One region of the Nonomuraea sp. NPDC048892 genome, then DNA from elsewhere that is predicted to be linked to it. Evidence: riboswitches for the same ligand, from Rfam matches in the RefSeq annotation. Region 1 holds a riboswitch; each other region holds the start of a gene.
The links. Region 1 has a riboswitch for cyclic di-AMP ahead of AB0C28_RS06085 (CHAP domain-containing protein). Riboswitches for the same ligand answer to the same signal wherever they lie in the genome.

Region 2: another riboswitch for cyclic di-AMP. It lies ahead of AB0C28_RS25440 (C40 family peptidase); the one in region 1 lies ahead of AB0C28_RS06085 (CHAP domain-containing protein).
Region 3: another riboswitch for cyclic di-AMP. It lies ahead of AB0C28_RS39880 (hypothetical protein); the one in region 1 lies ahead of AB0C28_RS06085 (CHAP domain-containing protein).
Region 4: another riboswitch for cyclic di-AMP. It lies ahead of AB0C28_RS00035 (C40 family peptidase); the one in region 1 lies ahead of AB0C28_RS06085 (CHAP domain-containing protein).

The regions. Positions count from the first base shown of each region.
Region 1 covers NZ_JBEZFZ010000002.1:123,722-129,435, reverse strand. Annotated here, with positions in the region: gene AB0C28_RS06105 (DUF6716 putative glycosyltransferase) at 1-714, opposite strand, end outside; gene AB0C28_RS06100 (hypothetical protein) at 717-1,661, opposite strand; gene AB0C28_RS06095 (aldo/keto reductase) at 1,760-2,581, shown strand; gene AB0C28_RS06090 (Gfo/Idh/MocA family oxidoreductase) at 2,679-3,632, shown strand; cyclic di-AMP (ydaO/yuaA leader) riboswitch at 3,750-3,886, shown strand; gene AB0C28_RS06085 (CHAP domain-containing protein) at 3,899-4,600, shown strand; gene AB0C28_RS06080 (hypothetical protein) at 5,121-5,714, shown strand, end outside.
Region 2 covers NZ_JBEZFZ010000007.1:298,146-303,859, forward strand. Annotated here, with positions in the region: gene AB0C28_RS25430 (NYN domain-containing protein) at 1-846, shown strand, start outside; gene AB0C28_RS25435 (C40 family peptidase) at 930-1,904, shown strand; cyclic di-AMP (ydaO/yuaA leader) riboswitch at 2,440-2,605, shown strand; gene AB0C28_RS25440 (C40 family peptidase) at 2,679-3,200, shown strand; gene AB0C28_RS25445 (hypothetical protein) at 3,487-4,386, shown strand; gene AB0C28_RS25450 (M48 family metallopeptidase) at 4,398-5,714, shown strand, end outside.
Region 3 covers NZ_JBEZFZ010000017.1:200,667-206,380, forward strand. Annotated here, with positions in the region: gene AB0C28_RS39870 (response regulator transcription factor) at 103-702, opposite strand; gene AB0C28_RS39875 (site-2 protease family protein) at 855-2,159, shown strand; gene AB0C28_RS39880 (hypothetical protein) at 2,228-3,184, opposite strand; cyclic di-AMP (ydaO/yuaA leader) riboswitch at 3,190-3,331, opposite strand; gene galT (galactose-1-phosphate uridylyltransferase) at 3,400-4,479, opposite strand; gene AB0C28_RS39890 (DeoR/GlpR family DNA-binding transcription regulator) at 4,476-5,255, opposite strand; gene AB0C28_RS39895 (uridine kinase) at 5,614-5,714, opposite strand, start outside.
Region 4 covers NZ_JBEZFZ010000001.1:4,887-10,600, forward strand. Annotated here, with positions in the region: gene AB0C28_RS00020 (RDD family protein) at 1-224, opposite strand, end outside; gene AB0C28_RS00025 (hypothetical protein) at 390-1,229, shown strand; gene AB0C28_RS00030 (amino-acid N-acetyltransferase) at 1,240-1,809, opposite strand; cyclic di-AMP (ydaO/yuaA leader) riboswitch at 2,090-2,239, shown strand; gene AB0C28_RS00035 (C40 family peptidase) at 2,245-3,288, shown strand; gene AB0C28_RS00040 (LuxR C-terminal-related transcriptional regulator) at 3,335-3,547, opposite strand; gene AB0C28_RS00045 (hypothetical protein) at 3,693-3,893, shown strand; gene lysX (bifunctional lysylphosphatidylglycerol synthetase/lysine--tRNA ligase LysX) at 4,501-5,714, opposite strand, start outside.

The DNA of each region.
Region 1 (5,714 bases):
GCCCTCCAGCGCGCGCAGCTTGACCACCACGTCGAGGTCGGGCCGGTGTTCGGCCAGCTCGGCCAGCGACAGCAGGATCCGCTCGCGCCGCTCCCGCTCGCGCGGCACCTTGGCCTGGGTGGCGAACACCACCCGGTTCCCGCTGCCCGTGCCCGCCTCGGGACGCAGGAACGGCAGCCGGGCCAGCCCCACCGCCCCTCCCCCGCCGAGCCGGCCGGCGATCGCGGCGAACTCGGCCACCTCCCGCTCGCTGTGCACCACGAACAGGTCACAGCCGCTGCGGAACAGCCACGCCTTCTCGGTGGCGGGCACCGAGATGCCGGGCAGGCCGCTGACGAACACCGGCCGCGGGCGCAGCCCGCCGAGCACCTCGGCCACCAGCACGTCGACCACCGGGCCCGTACAGGCGACGAGGATCACGTCGGGCCTGGTGCGCTCGGCCAGCCGCCGCACGGAGCGCGCCGACAACACCGGCGGCCGCCCGCCGCCCTGCCCCTCGTCCTGCCCCTCGTCCTGCCCCTCGTCCGGCCCGCCTCCCCGCCTGCCGCTCCGCCCCTCGCCCCGCGTGCCGCGCACGGCCGCGGCGATCTGCTCGGGCGAGGGCGCGATCGGCGTGCGCACCACGACCAGCTCCGTCACGCAGCCCTCGGGCAGGTCACCGAGCAGGCAGGCCGCCCATTTCAGATACGAGTCGGAGTCGGCGACCGCCAGCACTCTCAACCGGACACTCCTGTCAAATGCGAGCGCAGGGCGGGAGCCGCCCTGCTGGTCCACCAGTCATCGGGTACGTCCACGGGCTCGACGGCGACGCCGCGCGGGCTGAGCAGCACCCGCAGCGAGGTGATCGCGGTCGAGGGCAGGCTGAGCACGCGCTGGCCGGGGTCCAGGCCGCGCAGCGTCAGCTCGGCCGGCGCGCCGGCGTCGTGGACGGTGATGCCGGGACGCTCCCGGATCAGCGCGACGTCCACGGGGTCCTCGCGGCGGTGCGGGTAGTAGGCCAGGGGCTCGCGGGTGGCCAGGTCGGTCAGCCAGCGCAGGTAGTGGTCGCGGTGCACGAGGCCGTTGCGGACCAGCGAGGTGCCGAGCACGACCGTGCGCTCGGCCGGTCCTTCGGCGCTCGGCGGCTGGGCACGCAGCCAGGCGAAGTCGTGGCGCACGAGATCGACGCCGGCGCGGCGGACGGCCGCTTCGAGCCGTTCGTCCACGGGCAGCGCGGTGAACACCGCCACCTCGCTCAGCCGCAGCCGCACCGCGGCGGCCAGCCCGAGCAGGGCGCGCACATTCGTGGAACGGGCGCGGGCGCGCAGCAGCGGCCGGTGCGGGCCCGCCGCCAGCAGCTCCAGCAGCCGCAGCGTGGCCAGGCCGTCATCCACGATGACGATGCGGCCAGGGCCGGAGGTGAGCCAGCGCAGTTGCACCCGTCCGGAGAAGGCGTCCCCGACCGCCTGCACGCGTCTCGGCATGCGCTCGCGCGGCTCGGCCAGTTCGAGGCCGTCGGGCAGCCCCAGCGCGCGCAGCTCACGCCGCGTGGCCTTCAGCGGCCGCAGGCCCGCGCGGGGCACGACGGCCGTCGCGGGGCCGAGCAGCCCGGCGTGGTGGGCCTCGACGGCGCACAGCATCTGGAGCGGGGACTCCACCCAGGCCGACGCCTGTTCGACCACTCCTTGCCCTCCCAGCGGGGTGATGGGCCGTTCACGACCGCTTCAAGCTAGCCCCACCGCCTTAAGCCCGCAGGAACGCGGTATGAACAATGGAGAGTATGAACTCGCTCTTGCTCAACACGGACGGCGTGCAGATCCCGCAGCTCGGGTACGGCGTCTTCCAGGTGCCGGCCGACGAGGCCGAGCAGGCGGTCGCCATCGCGCTCCAGACCGGCTACCGCCACATCGACACGGCCGCCGCCTACGGCAACGAGGAAGGAGTGGGCCGGGCCGTCCGCGCGAGCGGGCTGCCGCGCGAGAAGGTGTTCGTCACCACCAAGCTGTGGAACGGCGACCACGACCGCGCCGAGGCCGCCTTCGACGAGAGCCTGACCCGGCTGGGGCTCGATCACATCGACCTCTACCTCATCCACTGGCCGGTGCCGCGGCAGGACAAGTACGTCCAGGCGTGGAAGGCTCTGGAGCGGATCTACCGCGACGGGCGCGTCAGGGCCATCGGCGTGTCGAACTTCACCGTCGCCACGCTCACCCGGCTCATGGACGAGACCGACATCACGCCGGCCATCAATCAGATCGAGCTGCACCCGTACCTGCAGCAGCGGGAGCTGCGCGCCTTCCACGAGGCCAACGGCATCCTCACCGAGGCGTGGAGCCCGCTCGGGCAGGGCAAGGGGCTGCTCACCGATCCGGCGCTGACGATGCTGTCGGACAAGTGCGGCAGGACGCCGGCGCAGATCGTGCTGCGGTGGCACCTGCAGCTCGGGAACGTGGTCATCCCGAAGTCGGTCACGCCGGCGCGGATCAAGGAGAACATCGACGTGTTCGACTTCATTCTCGACCCGGAGACGATGGCGGCCATCGGGGCGATGAACAGGGGGCAGCGCATCGGGCCGGATCCTGACACGTTCAACGTGGCGTGACGGGCGGTTCACCGCCTTTGTGACGGGAGAGGTTTTCGGGGTGTCCCGATTTATCCCCACATAACCATATTTTTACCTTTCCTGTACGATCTGCGGCGTGCGAGAATTCACCTGGGGAATAGCGGCGACCGGCGGCATCGCGCGTACGGTGGGGGCGGCCATAGCCGCCGAACCGGGCATGCGGGTGGGCGCCGTCGGCTCACGAGATCTGGCCAGAGCGCAGGCTCTGGCCTCGACGCTGGAGGCGGAGTCGGCCTACGGCTCCTACGAGCAACTGTGCGCCGATCCGGCGATCGACGCCGTCTACGTGGCCACCCCGCACGCCCAGCACCTCCAGGTGGCCGAGGCCGCCATCGCCGCCGGTAAGGCCGTGCTCTGCGAGAAGCCGCTGGCGGCCACCATGGACGACGCCGAGAAGATGGTGCGGCTGGCGCGCGAGGCGGGCGTGTTCCTGATGGAAGCGATGTGGATGCGGTTCAACCCCCTCATCCAGCAGATCGCGGCCGATCCGCGCTTCGGCGAGCTCCGCTCGGTGCAGGCCACCTTCGGCTTCGCCGCCCCGTACGATCCCGCGCATCGCCTGTGGGCGCCGGAGCTGGGTGGCGGCGCCCTGCTCGACCTGGGGATCTACCCGTTCAGCCTGGCTCAGCTGCTCCTCGGCACGCCCTCGGGCCTGAGCTTCACCGGCTCCCTGGCCCCGACCGGGGTGGACGCGGAGGCGGCCGGCACGTTGCTCTACCCCGGCGGACGGCACGCTCTCGTGGCGGCCTCGTTGCTGGGGAATTACCCGAACATGGCCAGTGTTGTGGGTACTCAGATGCGGGCGGACATCCCGGCGCCGTTCTGGGCGCCGAAGCGGATCCTCCTCACCGGGCCCTCCATGGAGCCGGAAGAGCACGTTCTCGATCCGGCGGACAACGGATACGCCGGGGAGCTTCGCGAAGTCCGTGCCGCCACGGCCGAAGGCAGGACCGAATCCTCGATCATGCCGCTTGACGAATCCCTTGCCATGATGGGACTTCTGGCCGACGCGCGCAGACAACTCACCTGACTGCGCTTTTATGGATTTGTAATCCTCTTGCCTCATGTATTACCTTATGAGGCACCTTGAGGCATACGCCCGGTTTGTCCGGCTATGTCTGACCATCGCACGAAAGATCACAGGATCGTCCTGTGACCGCTGAATCCGTCTTCGTACGGAACCGGGGACCCATGTCCTTGGGGTGAATCGGCACTCCGGTGCCGTAGGGCAGCTTCCACGCCCGAACCCGTCAGCTAACCCGGTAAGCGGCATGGAAGCAAGGAGTAACCCCCTCGATGGCCAAGTACCGTCTTACTGCTGCGCCCAAAACCGGCATCACCCGCGCCCTCCTGGGCGGAGCCATCCTGGCCTCCGCCCTCGGCGCCCCTCTCGCGGCCAACGCCGACACCGCGACCGGAGTAGCCGCGGCCACCGCCGCCAGGCACCCGGACTCCGCCACCGCCGCCCACAAGGCCGGTGACAGGAGCGAAGAGACCAAGGTCAACGTCACGGCCGACCAGGTCCTGTCCGTGGCCAAGGCCCAGATCGGCACCTCCGAGAACGCCTCCGGCGGCGGCACCAAGTACCAGCAGTGGTACGCCAACTCGAAGCGCGCCGCCGAAACCGTGGCCCGCGACGGCGGCAACCGCAACGCGTACCTGAACGCCGCCTGGTGCTCGATGTTCGTCTCCTGGGTCGGCGAGCAGACCGGCGCCCGCCCGCAGGTCGGCTGGGATGCCTACACCGTCGCCCACGCCAAGTGGTTCCGGGCCAACCACCGCTTCGGCGACGTCGCCAAGCCCGGCGCCGTGGTCTTCTTCTCCTGGAAGGGCGGCAAGTCCCTCAGCGACATCCAGCACGTCGGCTTCGTCCTGAAGGACAACCAGAACGGCACCATCTCCACGATCGAAGGCAACACCGGCAACGGCCGGGTCGAGGAGCGCGTCCGTCCGAAGTCGCAGGTCGTCGGCTACGGCTACCCGGACTACGCCGCCTGACAAACCCACCCACGAGCGCGCGCCCCACGAGGGGGCGCGCGCTCGCGCCTTTCCGGAGGTACGGGCCCCGCTCGGGGGCTCCCGGGCCCAGCCGGAGCGAGAGGTACGCCACCGCGAGCCTCGATCCGTCGAGCCGCCTCCACGACGCAGCGCAGGAGCACCTGCCGCCGATCCTCGCTGAAACCGTCCAGCAGGACCGCGGAACTGCTGCCGGCCAACGCGTGCGTGCGGAGATCCTGCTCCAACTCCGGCCACCACGAGGGCCGAAGATCCACCGGCTCCTCCGCCCCGACTCGGGCGGTTTCGATGAAGAGAACCGCGAGCGCCACGTCATAAGCCCAGAACATCGCGTCACCGGAGATCACCGGCACTGTCTCGCTCAACAGGACTCCTCCGCAGCCAATCGCTCCCAGCGCACATCATGGCCCGAAGACGCGTATGGGGACGCCGCTGCACCGGACAGAGCGAGACCCGGATAGGACCGGTCGAACCGATCACGTCCGCCGTACGTCATCAAGGCATGATGATGCGTGTGCTCGCGGCGTTCTCCATCGCGACAGTCCTGTTCCTGGTCACCGCCGGTCCGGTGACCGCCGCTTCGGGCTGCTCGTGTGCGATGCTCACGCCACGACAACAGGTCAGCGCGGCGACGGCCGTCTTCTCCGCTACCGTCACGGACGTCCGCGTGGGCGAATCGATGCTGAACGGCGGCTCCGTCACCGCCAGCCTCCGTGCCGACCACGTCTACAAGGGCGCGCCGACCGCCGAGTTCGAGGTCTTCACCAAGGCGCAGGGGCCGGCCTGCGGGTACAAGTTCGTGGAAGGCGCTCGCTACCTGGTGTTCGCCCGTACCCGAGGCTCAGAACTGAGCACGAGCCTGTGCTCGGGCAACAGACGTCTACCCGTCGGCGACCACCCGCTGCGACTCTCCGACCGAACCCAGGGTGCGAGACCGCTCACCCCCGAACTGATCACCGCCCTCGGAACCCCTGTCCGGGTCGAAGCCGAACCCCCGCCCGCTCCCGACAGGACCGGTGTCATGGTGATCGCCGCGTTGGCTGGGGCGGTCGTACTGGCAGGAATCGCATGGGCACGCCGGAGGGCTCGGGCACGC
Region 2 (5,714 bases), on a different contig from region 1:
GACCGGCTGCGCGAGCAGATCAGGGCGGCCCGCGCCGAGAACTCCGACCTGCGCCGCAAGCTGCACGACGCCCGCGAGCGGGCGAAGGGCGCGGTGCGGCGCGCCGAGGAGATGGAGCAGGCCGCCGAGGAGGCCAGGCACGCCGCCAGCGCCGCGGGCAGCGCGGGCGAGTCCGAGCTGCGCCGGCTGCGCGAGCGGCTGGCCGACGTGGAGAAACAGCTCGAAGCCTCGCGCCGGGCCGCCCGCGAGGGCAGGAGCATCGAGGACGCCCGCGTACGCGTGCTGCTCGACGCGCTGCAGGACGCCTCGGCCGGGCTGCGCCGCGAGCTGGCCCTGCCCACCACGATCAGCCGGCCCGCCGACTCGGTCGCGGCGGTCACCGGCGAGCGCCCCGGCGTGCGCGGCGTCCCCGCGCGGGCCCTGGCCGACGACGACCCGCAGCTGCTCGACCAGCTGCTCGCCCTGCCCCAGGTGCACCTGATCATCGACGGCTACAACGTCACCAAGACCGGCTACGGCACCCTCACCCTCGCCGACCAGCGCAACCGGCTCATGACCGGGCTCGGCGGGCTGGTGGCGCAGACCAGGGTCGAGGTGACCGTGGTCTTCGACGGGGCCGAGCTCAACGCCCCCGTGCAGGTGGTGGCCCCTCGCGGCGTACGGGTGCTGTTCAGCGCCCCCGGGGAGATCGCCGACGACCTCATCCGCCAGCTCGTCCGCGCCGAACCGCCGGGCCGGGCCATCGCCGTGGTGTCGTCGGACCGCGAGGTCGCCGAGTCCGTCCGGCGGATGGGAGCCAGACCCGTTCCGTCGGGTTTGCTGCTGCGCAGGCTCGGTCGCGCCTAAGTTACGAAATGGCGGTTTAGTCGAACCACACCCGCCACTTCTGTACTATTTCGCCCCAGATATAATCCCTGGGAGGCGACAAAGTGAGGTTTGGCCGGGTGCCGGTGGCCACGGGTCTCGCGTTCGGGCTGATGCTGATCCCCATGGGGGCGGCCACAGCTGACCCCAAACCCACGCTCGCGCAGGCGAAGGCCAAGCTCGACAAGCTCAACGACAAGGCCGACAAGGTCGTCGACCGCTACAACACGGCGACCGAGCGCTACAAGAAGGCCAAGTCCACGTACGGCGAGCTCAACGCGAGCTACAAGCGCAAGCTGGCCACGGTCGCGGACCTGCGGGCCGAGGTCGTCGGCATGGCGGTCTCCAGCTACCAGGCCGGCAACGACGTCACCTCGTGGCCCGGCATCTTCGGCGCGCCCAACCCGCAGGACATGCTCGCCGGGCTGGCCCTGGCCGGGCAGGTCTCGCAGGAGAAGGCCGAGAAGCTGGCGGCCTTCGACCGGGAGAACCGGGGCCTGAAGGTCGAGCGGGGCAAGGCGCAGAAGGCGCTGCAGGACGCCGACAAGGAGCGCGACGGCGTCGAGAAGGAACGCGCGGAGATCCTCAAGCTGATCAAGGATCAGAAGAAGCTGCTGGAGAAGCTGGGGGCCTACAACCCGGGCAACCCCAACAGCGTGGGCCTGAAGTACACCGGCCCCGCCTCCGGCAGCGCGGCGGCGGTGCTGCGGTTCGCGTTCGCACAGGTGGGCAAGCCGTACCGGTTCGGTGCCACGGGGCCGAGCTCGTACGACTGCTCGGGGCTGACCCAGGCGGCCTGGCGGGCGGCCGGGGTCTCGCTGCCCCGTACGACGTGGCAGCAGTGGGCGTGGGGAGCCAACCGCAAGGTGGACCTCAAGTCGCTGCAGCCCGGTGACCTCATCTTCAGCGCGGGGCTCGGGCACGTCAGCATCTACGCGGGCAACGGGCAGATCGTGCACGCGCCGCAGACGGGTGACGTCGTCAAGGTGGTCAAGCTCTCGTCGTACGGCAGCACGCTGGTGGGGGCCGTGCGTCCGTAGCGCCGGTTTCCGATCCCGCCGTCCGGCCGCTCTCGGCCGGCGGCGGGATTTTTTCTGCCTCATCCTACTATGGATCATCGTTCGTGAGACGGAGTCGCGTTCTGGAATGCCTTGTGGCCTGTGTTGATGCCTACGGCCGCCGCCGTACATATCCGGAAATCTGCCGTGACCCTCCCTTAAGGCGGGCACAAGCCTCGGGAGCGCTCCCAGGTCCCGAACGCGTGATTTAAACGGGAAATCTGTGACATAAGCGACAACTTGGACCTGACAATCTTGGGCCCGCTCAAGTGTGAGCAGGGTCACACTTCCATAACATAACCTGGTGTTCCAGCAGGGGTTTCGAATCTGACAAAGTCCTCTGTCTGATCTTTACAGCCGGGCTCACGCTTTGCCGATCCTTGAACTTTCGGCGTAGCTTCTGGCGTCGTCGCGGTGCACAAGCCATGGCCCCGCGAACCCGCATCGGTCCCCTCTCGATGTGCGACAGATAGAAATCCGCCGGTCGTTCCCCGATATCCCCATGTCATTTCATCGGGGCTTCGACCTGCCGAATCCGTGCAGCCAGGAGGCACGGAGCCGGGGACCCAGCGATCCCACGTTTCCCCAGGGATCAGGGGTGAATCGGCGCGCTTATCGCGCCGTAGGGCGACTTCCAGGCCCGAATCCGTCAGCTAACCCGGTAGGCGTTCGTGGAAGACACAAGGAGAAATCCTGTCCAGCTCCCTGCATAACCCCCGTCTGTCCCGCCTTGCCCTGAGTGGCGTAGCGCTCACCATGACCGTGACGGCCGGAGGTTCCATCCTCCTTGCCCCAACGGCTCAGGCGGAGACGACGAGCGAATCGACCGTCACGACGGTGAAGGCGGAAACCACCGCCAAGACCTCGAAGAAGGTCACGGCCGCCCAGCGAAGGGCAGCCAAGGTCGCTCGGCAGCAAACGAAGGCCCGCAAGGCCGTCGCCGTGGCCAAGAACCAGATCGGTGACCCGTACCGATACGGAGCCACAGGACCTGGTTCGTTTGACTGCTCCGGTCTCGTCCAGTTCGCCTGGAAGAGAGCCGGAGTGAAGCTCCCGCGGGTGGCGAGCAGCCAGTTCGCCCGCATCAGGAACAAGATCTCCTGGCGGCGGTTGAAGCCCGGTGATCTCATGTTCTTCAACGGGCTCGGCCACGTCGGCATGTACGTCGGCAAGGGCAAGATGATCCACTCGCCTCGGACAGGCGAACGGGTGCGCATCGACAAGCTGGGCGGTTGGCGCCGGTCGTCATTCGTCGGCGCGGTCCGTCCCGGCATGTGAAGAAGCCCCGCCCGGATCCACGGAAAGCCTTCCCGGATCCGGACGGGGCTCTCGCACGTCCAAGGCGCCTCTCACACGTCCAGGGCCGCCCCCGGCCCGTCCCCGGCCCTCACGGCGCACCTACGGCCACCCGCGAGGCACGCCAGGGCACGTTCAGGATCCCCATGGCACGTCCGTGTCACCCTGTGGGGCCGGGCGGCCGGAACGGCGGTGTGGACCGGCCCGCGTGGGCGGCGGCGGATCGGCCGGGATGAAGTCCGTGCGGGTCCGGCTACGATCGGGCTTCGTGTCCGAGCAGGTGAGCCGACGAGCCGTGGTGGCCTGCCTGCTGCTCATCGCCTCCGGCGGCGCGCCGCTCCACGACTCCCCGATCCTTCCCCCGGAGGCGCGCGACCTCTGGCCGGGCCGCGGCACGGTGATCCGCCGCGGACGGCTCTCCACGGTCGTGGGCCCCGGCGACGGCAGCGGTGGCGGCAGCGGCGGTGAAGACGCCCGCGGCGCTGCAGGCGACGACAAGGGCGGCGGCAAGGACGGCGACGGCAGCGGTGGCGACGGGCTGGAGGAGCTGGCGGCGAGGGCCGACAGGGCCGGGCTCAGGGTCGCCCGGGTGCTCGGCCGGCCGGTGCGCCCGCTGGTGATCGTGCCGGACTCCGCCCGGGACGCCGCCCGCCTGGCGCGGGTGGCCCGGGTCGACGGGCTGGCCGCGCTGGCCGACGGCGGGCGCGTGATCGTCGTTCCCGAGCTCTTCGCCACCCTCACCCCCACCGGCAAGGACGTGGTGCTCGCCCACGAGCTTACCCACGTCACAGCGGGCACCGACGGGCTCCCGATCTGGCTGTACGAAGGGTTCGCCGACTACGTGGGCTACCGCGACGCCGGGCTGCCCGTGACGACCATCGCCGCCGAACTGGCCGCCGAGGTACGCGCGGGACGCCTGCCGGACGCGCTGCCCGGCCCCGCGGACTTCGCGGCGGACGGCCGGGACCCGGCGCGGCCGGCGCGCGCGTACCAGGAGGCGTGGCTGGCGTGTCGCTTCCTCGCCGACCGGTTCGGCGAGGAGACCCTGGTGAGGCTCTACCGCGCGGCCAGGACGACCGGCGCCGACCGGGCGCTCGCCGCGCGAGGACTCACGGCCGCCACACTGACGGCACGGTGGCGCGCGTACGTGCGGGATCAGCTCGGGTGAAGGGGAGCCAGATGAGCGAACGGCAGGACACGGAGGACTCACCGAGGCAGGACGAGCCCCCGGACGGCGCCACGACGGCGGTGACCGCCACGAACCCACCCGGCCCCGGCGACACCACCCCCGCCCCGGAACCCGCCCCAGGGCCCAGCCCAGGGTCTGGAGAGACGCGTGACAGGCCGGACGGAGGGGAGGAGGGAGCTGTGGGGGAGCGGGAGCCGGATTCCGACAGCGGCCTCAGGCGGCCGGCGGCGATCACGCTCGTGCTGCTCGGCCTCGCCGTCCTGGCCGTGGCCGTGTTCAGCACGCCGTGGCAGGCGCTGATCGGCGGCCCGCCGGACCCGTCCCGCGACTTCACCGCCGCCCAGATCGCGAAGGCGCGCGCGTTCGACGCGGCCACCAGCCTGCCCGCCTACCTCTCGCTCGCCCTCACGCTCGTCTTCGCCGGCCTCCTCGTCGCCACCCCGTTCGGCGCGAAGGTGACAGGGCGGCTGAAAGGCCCGTGGTGGCTGCGGGTGATCCTCGGCGTCGTGCTGATCACCGCGATCACCGAGCTGGTCAGGTGGCCGCTGGGCGTCTGGTACGAGACGATCCTGCGCGACTACGGCCTGTCGGTCCAGAACTGGTCGAGCTGGGCGGGGGACCGGCTGAAGAGCATGGGCGTGGAGGCGTTCCTGCTCTGCGTGATGCTGCTGGCCCTGATGGCGCTGGCCCGCAGGGTCAGGCGCTGGTGGATCCCGGCGGCGGCGGGCGCGTTCGCGCTGACGGTGGCGGCGTCGTTCGTCTATCCGGTGGTGTTCGAGCCGATCTTCAACGACTTCACCCCGATGCGGCCGGGCCCGCTCCGCACCGAGCTGCTTGAGCTGGCCGAGCGCGACCGGGTGCCGGTCGAGGACGTGCTGGTGGCCGACGCCTCGCGCAGGACGACGGCGCTCAACGCGTACGTGTCCGGCTTCGGCGCCACCCGGCGCATCGTCGTCTACGACACGCTGCTGCGGGCGCCCGAGCGCGAGGTCGCGCTGGTCGTCGCGCATGAGCTCGGCCACGCCAAGCACGACGACGTGCTGCACGGCACGCTTCTCGGCGCGCTCGGGTCGGGGCTGGGCGTGATCGTGCTGTTCCTGCTGTTCGGCACGGTACGGCGGCGCACCGGCGTCACCTCGATCACCGACCCCCGCGCGGCCGGCGCGCTCATGGGCCTGATCACCCTCGGCTCGGTGCTCCTCGGCCCCGCCCAGAACCTGATCAGCCGGCACGTCGAGGCCAGGGCCGACACGCACGCGCTCGACCTCACGCGGGACCCGGCCACGTTCGTGGCCATGCAGAAACGC
Region 3 (5,714 bases), on a different contig from region 1:
GTTCACTGGCAGCGGGTGCGTGCGGCTGGCAGGCTCTACGTGTTCGGGTCCCGGCGGAGCGGCGCGGCTCCACCGGGTCCCGTCACAGGCTTGAGCTCCCGTCTACAGCCAGCCGGAGTCGCTGGCGATGCGTACCGCGTCGAGCCGGTTTCGTGCTCCCGTCTTGCACATGATGCGCGACAGATGATTGCGTACGGTCCCCACCGACAGGAACAGCTCGTCGGCGATCTCCGTCGAACGAGCCCCGCCCGCGGCGGCCCGCAGCACGTCGAGCTCCCGCCGGGTCAGCGGGTTGGTCGCGCACTGGAGGGCGGCCACGGCGAGCTCGGCCTCGATGGCCCGCCGCCCGGCCGCCACCTGCCGGATGCCCTCGGCCAGCCGCTCAGGCGGCACACACAGGCTCATGAAGCCCAATGCGGCGCCGGCCAGGGCCTCACGCACCTGCGCGGGATTGGGCGCGGCCGACAGCAGCAGCACCCCGCACCCCGGCACCTGCTCGGCCAGCGAATCCGCCGCCGCGGGCTCCCCGGGCAGGTCGAGATCGACCACGGCCACGTCGGCCGCGGCGGCCCGCGCCGCGTTCACCACCTCCTGAGCGTGCCCGGCCTCGGCGACGACCCGCAGGCCAGGCTCGGCCGCCAGGGTGACGAGCAGGCCACGGCGCACCAAGGGCAGGTGCTCGGCGATCAGTATGCGGATCAAGACGTCCCCCTCCGTCGTCTCCCAGCGTGATCGCTTGATCGCGCACTGTCAATGCCCGTCGGAACCGGTAAGCCGTACGGTGTGGCGAGTTCGACTACTCTGGGGCTGTCGGACCCTTCGTCTGTCCTGTCGTCTGCCGGGAGCACACCTCGATGAACTGGCTCTACGTCGTGGGGATCATCCTCTTCCTCCTCGGGCTGATGGTCTCCATCGCGCTGCACGAGCTCGGCCACCTGGTGCCGGCCAAGATCTTCGGCGTGAGGGTGACCCAGTACATGGTGGGTTTCGGCTCCACGGCGTGGTCGCGGCGCAAGGGCGAGACCGAATACGGCATCAAGTGGATCCCGTTCGGCGGCTACATCCGCATGATCGGCATGCTCCCGCCGCGCCCCGGCGACGAGCCGGGCAAGCTCAGGAGCACCGCCACAGGCCCTTGGCAGGGCCTGATCGAGTCGGCCCGCGACGCCGCGCAGGAAGAGGTGCGGCCGGGCGACGAAGATCGCGTCTTCTACCGCAAGAAGTGGTGGCAGAAGGTCATCATCATGTCCGGCGGCCCGGCCATGAACTTCGTGCTCGCGTTCGTCTTCTTCAGCATCCTGCTGGTCGGCATCGGCCTGCCCGCCTGGGCCCCGGTCGTCTCGCCCGAGACCCACACCTGCGTGATCCCGATCTCCGAGCAGCGCGCCCAGTGCGCGCCCGGCGACAAGCTGACGCCCGCCGCCCAGGCCGGCATGAAGCCCGGTGACCGCATGGTCTCCTTCGACGGCCAGAAGATCGGCTCCTGGGACGACGCCACCCGCCTGATCCGCTCCCACGGCCCCGGCCCGGTGCAGCTCGGCATCGAGCGCGACGGCAAGCCGATGACGCTCAGCGTCACGCTCATCGCGCAGGACCGGCCCAACCTCGAAGACCCCGAGAAGATCGACAAGAACGTCGGCTTCCTCGGCGTGCTGCCCACCGAGGTCATGGAGAAGCAGAGCCTCGGCCAGGTCGTCGGCTACATGGGCGAGCTGACCGCCCGGGTGGCGGGCTCGCTGCTCAACCTGCCGGAGAAGATGGTCGGCGTCTGGCACGCGGCCTTCTCCGGCGACGAGCGCGACCCCGAGGGCCCGGTGGGCGTGGTCGGCGCGGGCCGCATGGGCGGCGAGATCCTCGCCTCCGACCTGTCCACCGAGAAGAAGATCGCCATCTTCGTCAACCTGCTGGCCGGCTTCAACCTGGCGATCGGCATGTTCAACCTCATCCCGCTGCTGCCGCTCGACGGCGGTCACGTCGCCGGGGGCCTGTGGGAGGGCATCAAGCGGGCGTACGCCAAGGTCATGAAGCGGCCGGAGCCGGCCTACGTCGACATCGCCAAGGTGCTGCCGCTGACGTACGCGCTCGCGATCGTGATGATGATCATGGCAGGTCTGCTCGTCTACGCCGACCTGGTCAACCCGCTCACGCTGACCAACTGACGCCCCCTGAACATGACGCGGGGCCCGTGCCGTCTCCTCGGCAGGGGCCCCGTTCGGCTTTCTCGGCGTCAGTTCATCGAGATGTGCACGTGGTCGAAGTGGTTCTCGGTGATGCTGCCGCGGTTCGACATCGTCCGCCAGCCCGACCCGTGGTTGATCCGCTGCTTCCAGATCACGTACTTGACGCCCAGCTTGCCCTTGTTCGCCAGCGCCCAGTCCGCCAGCCGGTCGCCGAGGACGTTGTTGGCCGCCGACGGCATCGAGCCGCCCGTGCTCATCATGAAGTCGCAGGCCCGGCCCAGCGGGTGCTCGCCGCTCGCGCCCGCGCGGAAGCAGCCCACGGAGAACGGCAGCGCGAAGTTCTTGGCCACCTGGGCCTTCATCAGCCGTGTCCGCGGGGTGATGTGGTCGGGGCCTGACGGCAGCTGCGGTGCCCACGAACCGTCGGAGTTGCGGCCCGTCGCGAACGGCACCAGGTCCTTGAGCTTGTCCTCGATGTCGTCGATGACCTTCTCGGCGTCGTCGCGCTGACTGTCCACCTCGGCCGCGTCGGCCTTGATCCTGGTCGTCAGGGCGGCGGCCTCCTTGCTGGCCTTCTCCTTGTCGTCCTTGGCCTTGGCCACGCTCTGCACGACCGCCTGCTGCTCAGCCGTCAGCTGTTCGAGCAGGGCGGCGCTGCTGCCGCGCTCGGGGGTCATGAGGAAGGGGAGCGAAGGATCGGCGTTCTGGTAACGCAGGCGGGCGATCTCGGCGACCCGCTGCTCGGCCGTGGCCAGCGCCTGCTCGGCGGTGGCCAGCCTGGCCTTGGCCGCCTCGGCGGCCTGCTGGGCCTTGGCCAGCTCGACGCGCTTGAGGTTGTACTTCTCGATGAGCTTGTCGACCTTGGTGTTGAGCTGTTTGAGCTGCGCCCGGAGCTTCGCCTCCGAGGGTTTGGGGGCCGCGGACGCCGGTATCGCCGGAAGGACGGCGACGGCGGCGGCGGTGATCAGACCGATGGCAAGAGTCGCGGGGGACGAAGCCGCCACGTAGGTGTTCCTCTCCCTCTGCCGGCCGGGTTAGCTGACGGGTTCGGGCATGGGAGTGCGCCCTACCACAGAAGCGGATTCACCCCAGGTGCGGTTTCGGGTCCCCGGCTCCCGGGCCACGCGCCCGGGATTAGGCAAGCGACGGCTGTTATGGCCGGTGCTTATGGGGATATTAGTGGTAGATCCCGAGTCATGCGACCTTAAGTGGAAATCAATTAGTGATCTACTTGTGATCGAAGCATGCGCGCCGCCTCCTCCGGCAGCACGTCGTTGACGAAGGCGCCCATCGCCGACTCCGAGCCGGCCAGGAACTTCAGCTTGTTCGGCGCCCGCCGGATGCTGAACAGCTCCAGGTGCAGGTAGGCCAGCTCCCTGTCCTGGCGTACGGGCGCCTGATGCCAGGCCGAGATGTACGGCATCACCACGCCGAACAGCCCGTCGAAGGCCCGCAGCACCGAGGTGTAGAGGGGGGCGAACGCCGCCCGCTCCTCCTCCGTGAGCGCCGCCAGGTCCGGCACCTGCCGGTGCGGATACACGTGCACCTCGAACGGCCAGCGCGCGGCGGCCGGCACGAACGCCGTCCACAACTCGTTGGCGGCCACCACCCGCGTCCCCGCCGCCCGCTCGGTGGCCAGCACGTCGGCGAACAGGTTGCCCGGCCCCCGATGGCGGGCAGCCGCGCCGAGCTGCAGCTTGGTCTTGGGCGTGACGTACGGGTAGGCGTAGATCTGGCCGTGCGGATGGGCGAGCGTGATGCCGATCTCCTCGCCCCGGTTCTCGAAGCAGAAGACCTGCTCCACGCCCTCGATCCCGGAGAGCTCGGCCGTACGGTCGGCCCACGCCTCCATGACCAGCTCCACCTGGGCGTCGGAGAGCCTGGAGAAGGAGGAGGAGTGGTCGGAGGTGAAGCACACCACCTCACACCTCCCCACGCCCGGACGGACCTCACTCAGCCCGCCCACCTCCTGATACGTCCCGAAATTTGTGGAGAAAGAGGGAAAGCGGTTCTCGAACACCACCACGTCGTAGTCGTAGGCCGGGATCTCCGTCGACCGCTCGTCCGACGACGGGCACAGCGGGCACTCCGACGTGCCGCCGGTCGGCAGGAACGTACGCGTCTGCCGGTGCCCCGCGACCGCGATCCACTCCTCGGTCAGCGGGTCGTAGCGCAGCTCTGAGGCCACCGGCCGGGGGTCGAGCGTCCGCCGGTCGATCGCGCTCCTGTCGGCGTCGTCCCGCCGGTCGAAGTAGATCAGCTCCCGGCCGTCGGCCAGATGGGTGATGGTGCGCTTCACTGCGAGCCCTCCGCGATGATCAATTGCCCGGCCCTTTCGGCCAGGTCGGTGCGTGCGTCCTCGGGCAGCCCCGCGTCGCTGATGACCACGTGGGCCTCGCTCAGCTCGGCGATGGTGCTGATGCCGACCGTGTTCCACTTCGTGTGGTCGGCCGGGACGACCAGCCTGGTCGCGGCCGTCACGAGCTCTCTGTCGGTCTCCGACTCCAGCAGGTTGGGCGTGGTGAACCCGGCCCGCACGCTCATCCCGTGCACGCCGAGGAAGAGCGTGTCGACGTGCAGACGGCGGATCGCCGCCACCGCGACCGGCCCCACCAGCGCGTCGGACGGCGTGCGCATCCCGCCGGTCAGCACCACGGTGCGGTCGGTGCGCGGGTTGCGGTGGAAGACCTCCGCGACCGGGATCGAATTGGTGATCACGGTCAGGTCGGGCACGCCGATCAGATGATGGGCCAGCGCCCACGTGGTCGTCCCCGCCGACAGCGCCACGGCCGTGCCAGGCCGGACCAGCCCCGCCGCCTGCCGCGCGATGGCCTCCTTCTCCTGCTGCTGGCGGGCGGACTTGGCGGTGAAGCCCGGCTCCTCGGTCGACCCGGGGCCGAGCGCGGTCGCGCCGCCGTGCACCTTCTCCAGCAGCCCGCGCTCGGCGAGCACCTCCAGGTCGCGGCGGATCGTCATGTCGGAGACGCCGAGCTCGCGTACGAGGTCGGCCACCCGGACGCCGCCGTGGCTGCGCACGCGTTCGAGAATCGCCTGCTGACGCTGCTGTGCGAGCACGCCCGCTCCTTCCAACAGATTCCACCAAATTATGACACGGAATTGTTGGGGAATGTTAGTTCGCCGGGGATGCTTGCGCTGGTCAGCGTGGGGAGAGACGTTGGGAACTCATGCCGTACCCGATCACCCTGTACCCGATCAGTGGGAGGCGAGCTCCATGGCCAGGCGCGCACGCAAGGGCAAGGCACGCAGGAAGAAGAAGGCGAACCACGGCAAGCGCCCTACCGCGCGATGACGGCCGGGTGGCCGCCGCCCTTCCCCTTCCGAGGCGGCCACCACGGCTCAGCTCCAGGCCTCGTCATCGACCCGGCCACTGTCGCTCAGGCGTCGGCCCCGTCTTCGACCCGGACACCATGACTCAGGCGTCGGCCCCGTCCCTGACGAGGACGGCCGGCCGCCGCGGATGATCGGCCCGTACGACCACATCCGCCGCCTCCTGCGGCCTGACCTCCCGCTCGT
Region 4 (5,714 bases), on a different contig from region 1:
GACTTCAGCAGGAAGAAGTCGTAGACCACCCACAGCGCCGTCACGATCACGCTCGTCAGGATCCCCACCACCGAGGAGGTGAGGAGGCCACTGCTCGCGCCCGTCTGGGAGGAGTAGCTGGCGACGAGGAAGAGGCCGAAGATCACGCCGATGACGATGTTGATGATGTAGAGGATGACGATGTCGATGATCCTCGCCACCAACCGCTGCCACCACTCCGCCAGCGGAGCCGGCGCGCCGGGCGGCTGGACGCCGACCGGCTGGCCGTAGGCCTGCCCGTAACCGGGCTGCTGGCCGTAGCCCCCCTGCCCGTACTGCTGCTGCTGCCCGTAACCCTGCTGCTGACCGTAGGCCTGCTGCTGGTCATAGCCCTGCTGGCCGTAACCGGGTTGCGACTGCTGCTGCTGCCCATAGCCCTGCTGGCCGTAAGCCTGCTGGTCGTAGCCCTGCTGGCCGTAGCCGGGCTGGGACTGCTGCTGCTGGCCGTAACCCTGCTGCTGACCGTAGTCCTGCTGGCCGTAGCCGGGTTGCGACTGCTGCTGCTGACCGTACTGGGGCTGCTGACCCGACTGAGGCTGCTGGCCGTAGCCCTGCTGCCCGTACTGAGCCTGCTGACCGTAGTCAGGCTGAGACTGCTGCTGCTGTCCATAGCCCTGCTGCTGACCGTAGTCCTGCTGGCCATAGCCCGGCTGCGACTGCTGCTGCTGACCGTACTGCGGCTGCTGACCCGACTGAGGCTGCTGGCCGTAGCCCTGCTGCCCGTACTGAGCCTGCTGACCGTAGTCAGGCTGAGACTGCTGCTGCTGACCGTAGTCCTGCTGGCCATAGCCCTGCTGGCCGTAGCCGGGCTGGGACTGCTGCTGCTGTCCGTAGCCCTGCTGCTGACCGTACTGGGGCTGCTGGCCGTATTGCTGCTGCTGGCCGTAGCCCTGCTGGCCGTAGCCGGGCTGGGACTGCTGCTGCTGTCCGTAGCCCTGCTGCTGGCCGTACTGGGGCTGCTGCCCATAGGCGTCGTCCGCCCGGTAGCCGACCACAGTGACGTCGGGGTCGGGCTCGCCGGGGTGGCGGCCCGAGTTCTGCTGCCCGTAAGGGGTGCCGGGGGCAGAGTTTTCTCCGGAGTCGTCCTGTGGATACGGCGGCTGTCCGGTGCTCACCGTGTCACCTCGCTTCGAGTGCGCATGTGGCACGTGTCAGGACACATGCCTGTGCTGCCCAACGTATCGACATAGGTATCAACAATCACCTTTCCATCTGGTCAAGGTCCGCGTCACCCGATGTCAGATGGAGCAGCATGCGGGTGTTGCCCAGGGTGTTCGGTTTGACGTGTTCCAGGTCGAGGAACTCCGCCACGCCCTCGTCGTAGGAGGCGAGAAGTTCGGCGTACACCTCGGGTGAGACGGGGGTGCCCTGTATCGGGCGGAACCCGAGTCTCGCGAAGAAATCGACCTCAAAAGTTAGACAGAATACACGCCGCAGACCCAGATCCGTCGCCTGCTGTATCAGCGCCGAGACGATCCGATGGCCGACGCCCATGCCCCGGCACTCGGGATCCACGGCCACGGTGCGGACCTCCGCGAGGTCCTCCCACAGCACGTGGAGCGCGCCGCAGCCGACTACCTGCCCGCCCCGCTCGGCCACCCAGAACTCCTGCACGTCTTCGTACAGGGTCACTGTGGCCTTCTCCAGGAGCCGCGGGCCCGCGCCCGCGTAGGTGTCCACTAGCCTCCTGACCGTGCGCACATCCGGCGTGCGGGCACGCCGGACCACCACCGCGGTCTCGGGCATCGTCAGTTCGGCCACCTGCTCCATGGCTCTCCAGAGTACAGATGTCATTACGGCTCGGCCCTAACTGCCATGTCCCGGCCCATCCTGTTACATGACCCGGTCATATGGGCGCGTCCCTGGCGCCGACCTCGCGGCTGCGGCGGAAGCAAGGGCAAAGGGGACATAAAGTCGCTTCTGTACGAGTGACCACGAGATCACCTTGTGACCCTTCGGTTGTGAAACCTCTACAGACTCGGCAGTTCTGGTTGAGCACGAACCCGGAGTGCATTAGTGTCCTGCGACGATGTCCCCCACGTGTCACAACGTGAGGGACACGCCCAATTCCCGTGAGGGAAGCCGGGGACCCGCCGGTGACGACCCCCATCGTCACCACTGGGGTGAATCCGAATCGTTCGGTAGGGCTGCTCCGGCCCGAACCCGTCAGCTAACCCGGTAGGCGTCCATGAGAGGAGCTCGTTGGTGAAGCGCACGCACGACGGTGGGGGGAAGACGGCGGGCAAGCACGCCCGCCCTCCGGAACGACCTCGGCGGCCACACCGCTTCGGTGTGGTGAGTCTCACGATCGCCGCGGTCCTCCTCGCGATCCCCGTCGCCTCGGCGTCCGCCGATCCCAAGCCCTCGCTCAAGGAGCTGGCCAAGCGGGTCGAGAAGATGCACACCGAGATCGAGACGCTGAGCGAGCAGTACAACGGCCAGCGGGAGAAGCTCAAGACCGCCAAGAAGGCCGCAGAGGCCGCGAAGAAGACCCTGGCCACCAGTGAGGCCGATCTCGCCGCCAAGCGGGCCAAGGCCGCCATGCTCGCCGAGAACGCCTACATCACGGGCGGCCTGGGCCGGGTGCTGGCGTTCACCACCTCCAAGGACCCCGACACCTTCCTCGACCGCGCCGCCACCACGTACGTGCTGGAGCAGCAGCAGGGCGAGGCGGTCAACCAGGTCACCAAGGCCAGGGCGGCCGCCGAGCGGGCCAGGGCCGGCGCCAAGGCGCGCATCGACGAGGTCGAGCAGCTCGTCAACGAGCTGGGCGGCAAGCGCGACAAGATCACCAAGCTGGTCACCAAGGTCGAGAGCAACCTGTTCAGCCGGGCGCTGGGCGAGGCCGGGCGGCCCGGCACCCGCGCGACCCGCGTCGACCTGCCGATCGTCGGCGCCGGCAAGGCCGCCCAGGCCGCGCGCTGGGCGCTCACACAGCAGCTCAAGCCGTACGTCTGGGGCGCCGAGGGGCCGAGCTCCTTCGACTGCTCCGGTCTGGTCATGGCCGCCTACCAGAGGGTGGGCATCTCACTGCCCCACTACACCGGCAGCCAGTGGACGGCGGGCCGGCACATCCCGCGCGAGCAGATGCGGCCGGGCGACCTGGTGTTCTTCTACAGCGACCTGCACCACGTCGGCATCTATCTCGGCGGCGGCATGATGGTGCACGCGCCGCGGACCGGTGACGTGGTGCGCATCGCCTCGATCGCCAACCGGCCGTTCGCCGGCGCCGTACGCATCGCCGACTGAGCCCCTGCCCACGGCTCGCCGGCGCTGTCGCCAGACGTGCCCGCCGCTAGATCAGCTGGCGGCGGGCCGCCCAGGCCACGGCCTCGATCGCCGTGGCCACGCCGATGCGGTCGCAGATGCCGCGCAATCGCCGACGTACGGTACGACCGCTGATGTCCAGACGTCTGCCCACCCGGTCAACCGTGACTCCCTTGGCCAGCTCCGACAGCAACGCAAGATCGGCATGACTCAGCTCGACGCCTTCAGTGAGCACATCCATCGGGAGCCCTCCCCCCCAACAGCTGAACTTGGGCCTCTCAAGTGGGCCGAAGTCGCTCCTCGCAGACGTTAAACGCATCCTGGAAAGGTCGTCAAGCATGACAATCCGAGCTCTTGACGAGCGCTATTGACATGATCCGATATATATGACGCACTCGCGATATGTCGCTAATGATCGTCGGGCGATACGCGAAGTCATCGAGCCTTCCGCGCAGGCCGGATCCGCAATGACGAACGCGGTGGACGTGCTGGGTTTTGATCCATTCGACGGCGAATTTCTGCGTGATCCTTATCCCCGTCATCGCGATCTTCGCGCCTGGACCGCTTTGTTCCGCACGCGCGTCTGATCACTCGCAGCCACCACGCACGTCCTCCGCACCCTGCCGCTCCGCGATCCGCGCTGCGGTCGCGGCACCGCGCCCATGGCCGGCACAGGCCCAGGTCAGCAGGCCGGGCCGCTCGTACGGACGGACCCGCAGGAGCGCACCTGGCCGCGCGCCCTGGTGATCAGGGCGTCACTTTCCGCAGGTGCCGGCGTCCGAGCCCGCGCCTGGAGGTGATCACCGGCGACCTGCTCGCCGCTCCGCCCGGCGAGCCCGCTCTCGGGTCCGCTCCGGCGTGGTCACTTCCGGACACGACGATCAGCGAACCGCTCGGAGCGCCTGCGGAGGATCACGAACGGAGCCGCGGCCGTAGTGAGATCCTGGCGCGCGCCTTGACCCGATGCTTACAGCGGCGCTCGGGCCGGGAACCGGGCGGGCCGGAAGGGAGTTTCACGACTACGCCGTGACGAGAGTGCGGGAGCTGAGAGCCCGAGTCGGCCTCATCGCCGACGGCTGAGGCCAGGCGCACCCCGGCGCACCGGGGCGGGACCGGTGCGCACCCGGGCGGGGCCGGTTCGATCCCGGGCAAGGCCCGGCGCGGCCCGACGGGGCCGCGCCGGGTGACCGTGACTCAGTGGGTGGGCTTGACCAGCGGGAACAGGATCGTCTCGCGAATGTTCCTGCCGGTGAACGCCATGATCATCCGGTCGATGCCGGCGCCCATGCCCCCTGTGGGCGGCATGGCGTATTCGAGCGCCTGCAAGAAGTCCTCGTCGACCTGCATGGCCTCGGGGTCGCCCCCGGCCGCCAGCAGCGACTGCTCCACCAGCCGGCGCCGCTGCTCGATCGGGTCGTTGAGCTCGGAGTAGGCGGTGCCCAGCTCGGTGCCGAAGCCGATCAGGTCCCACTTCTCGGTCAGCAGCGGGTCGTCGCGGTGGTTGCGGGCCAGCGGGGACGTCTCCAGCGGATAGTCCATCACGAACGTGGGCTGGACCAGCGTGTGCTCGACCAGCGCCTCGAACAGCTCCTGCACGATCTTGCCCGAGCCCCACTTCGGGTCCCAGTGGATCTCGCGCCGGTCGGCCAGCTTGCGCAGCTCCTCCAGGGTGGTGGAGGTGGTGATCTCCTCGCCCACGGCCTGCGACACCGCGCCGTAGAGGGTGATGCGCGGCCACTCGGGCAGGCCGAGGTCGATCTCCTTGCCGTCGTGGACGACCACCGTGGTGTCCAGGGCGGCCACCACGGCCTTCTGGTACATCCGCTGGGTGAGGTCGGCCATGTCGTTGTAGTCGAGGTAGGTGCCGTACGCCTCGATCATGGTGAACTCGGGGTTGTGCGTCGAGTCGGCGCCTTCGTTGCGGAAGTTGCGGTTGATCTCGAAGACCTTCTCGATGCCGCCCACCACGAGCCGCTTGAGGTAGAGCTCGATCGCGATGCGAAGGTAGAGCTCCATGTCGTAGGCGTTGATGTGGGTCTTGAACGGCCGGGCCGTCGCGCCGCCGTGGATCGGCTGCAGCATCGGCGTCTCGACCTCTAGATAGCCCTCTTCGTGCCAGAAGTCGCGCACCGCGCGCACCGTGGCGCTGCGTACCCGCGCCATCGTCCTGGCCTCGTCGTTGACGATGAGGTCGACGTAGCGCTGACGCACCCGCGCCTCGGGGTCGGTGAGGCCGACGTGCTTCTCCGGCAGCGGGCGCAGGCACTTGGAGGTGATCTGCCAGCTCTCGGCCAGGATCGACAGCTCGCCCCTGCGCGAGGTGATGACCTCGCCGCTGACGCCCACGTGGTCGCCCAGGTCGACGTCACGCTTCCAGGCGGCCAGGGACTCCTCGCCGACCTTGTCGA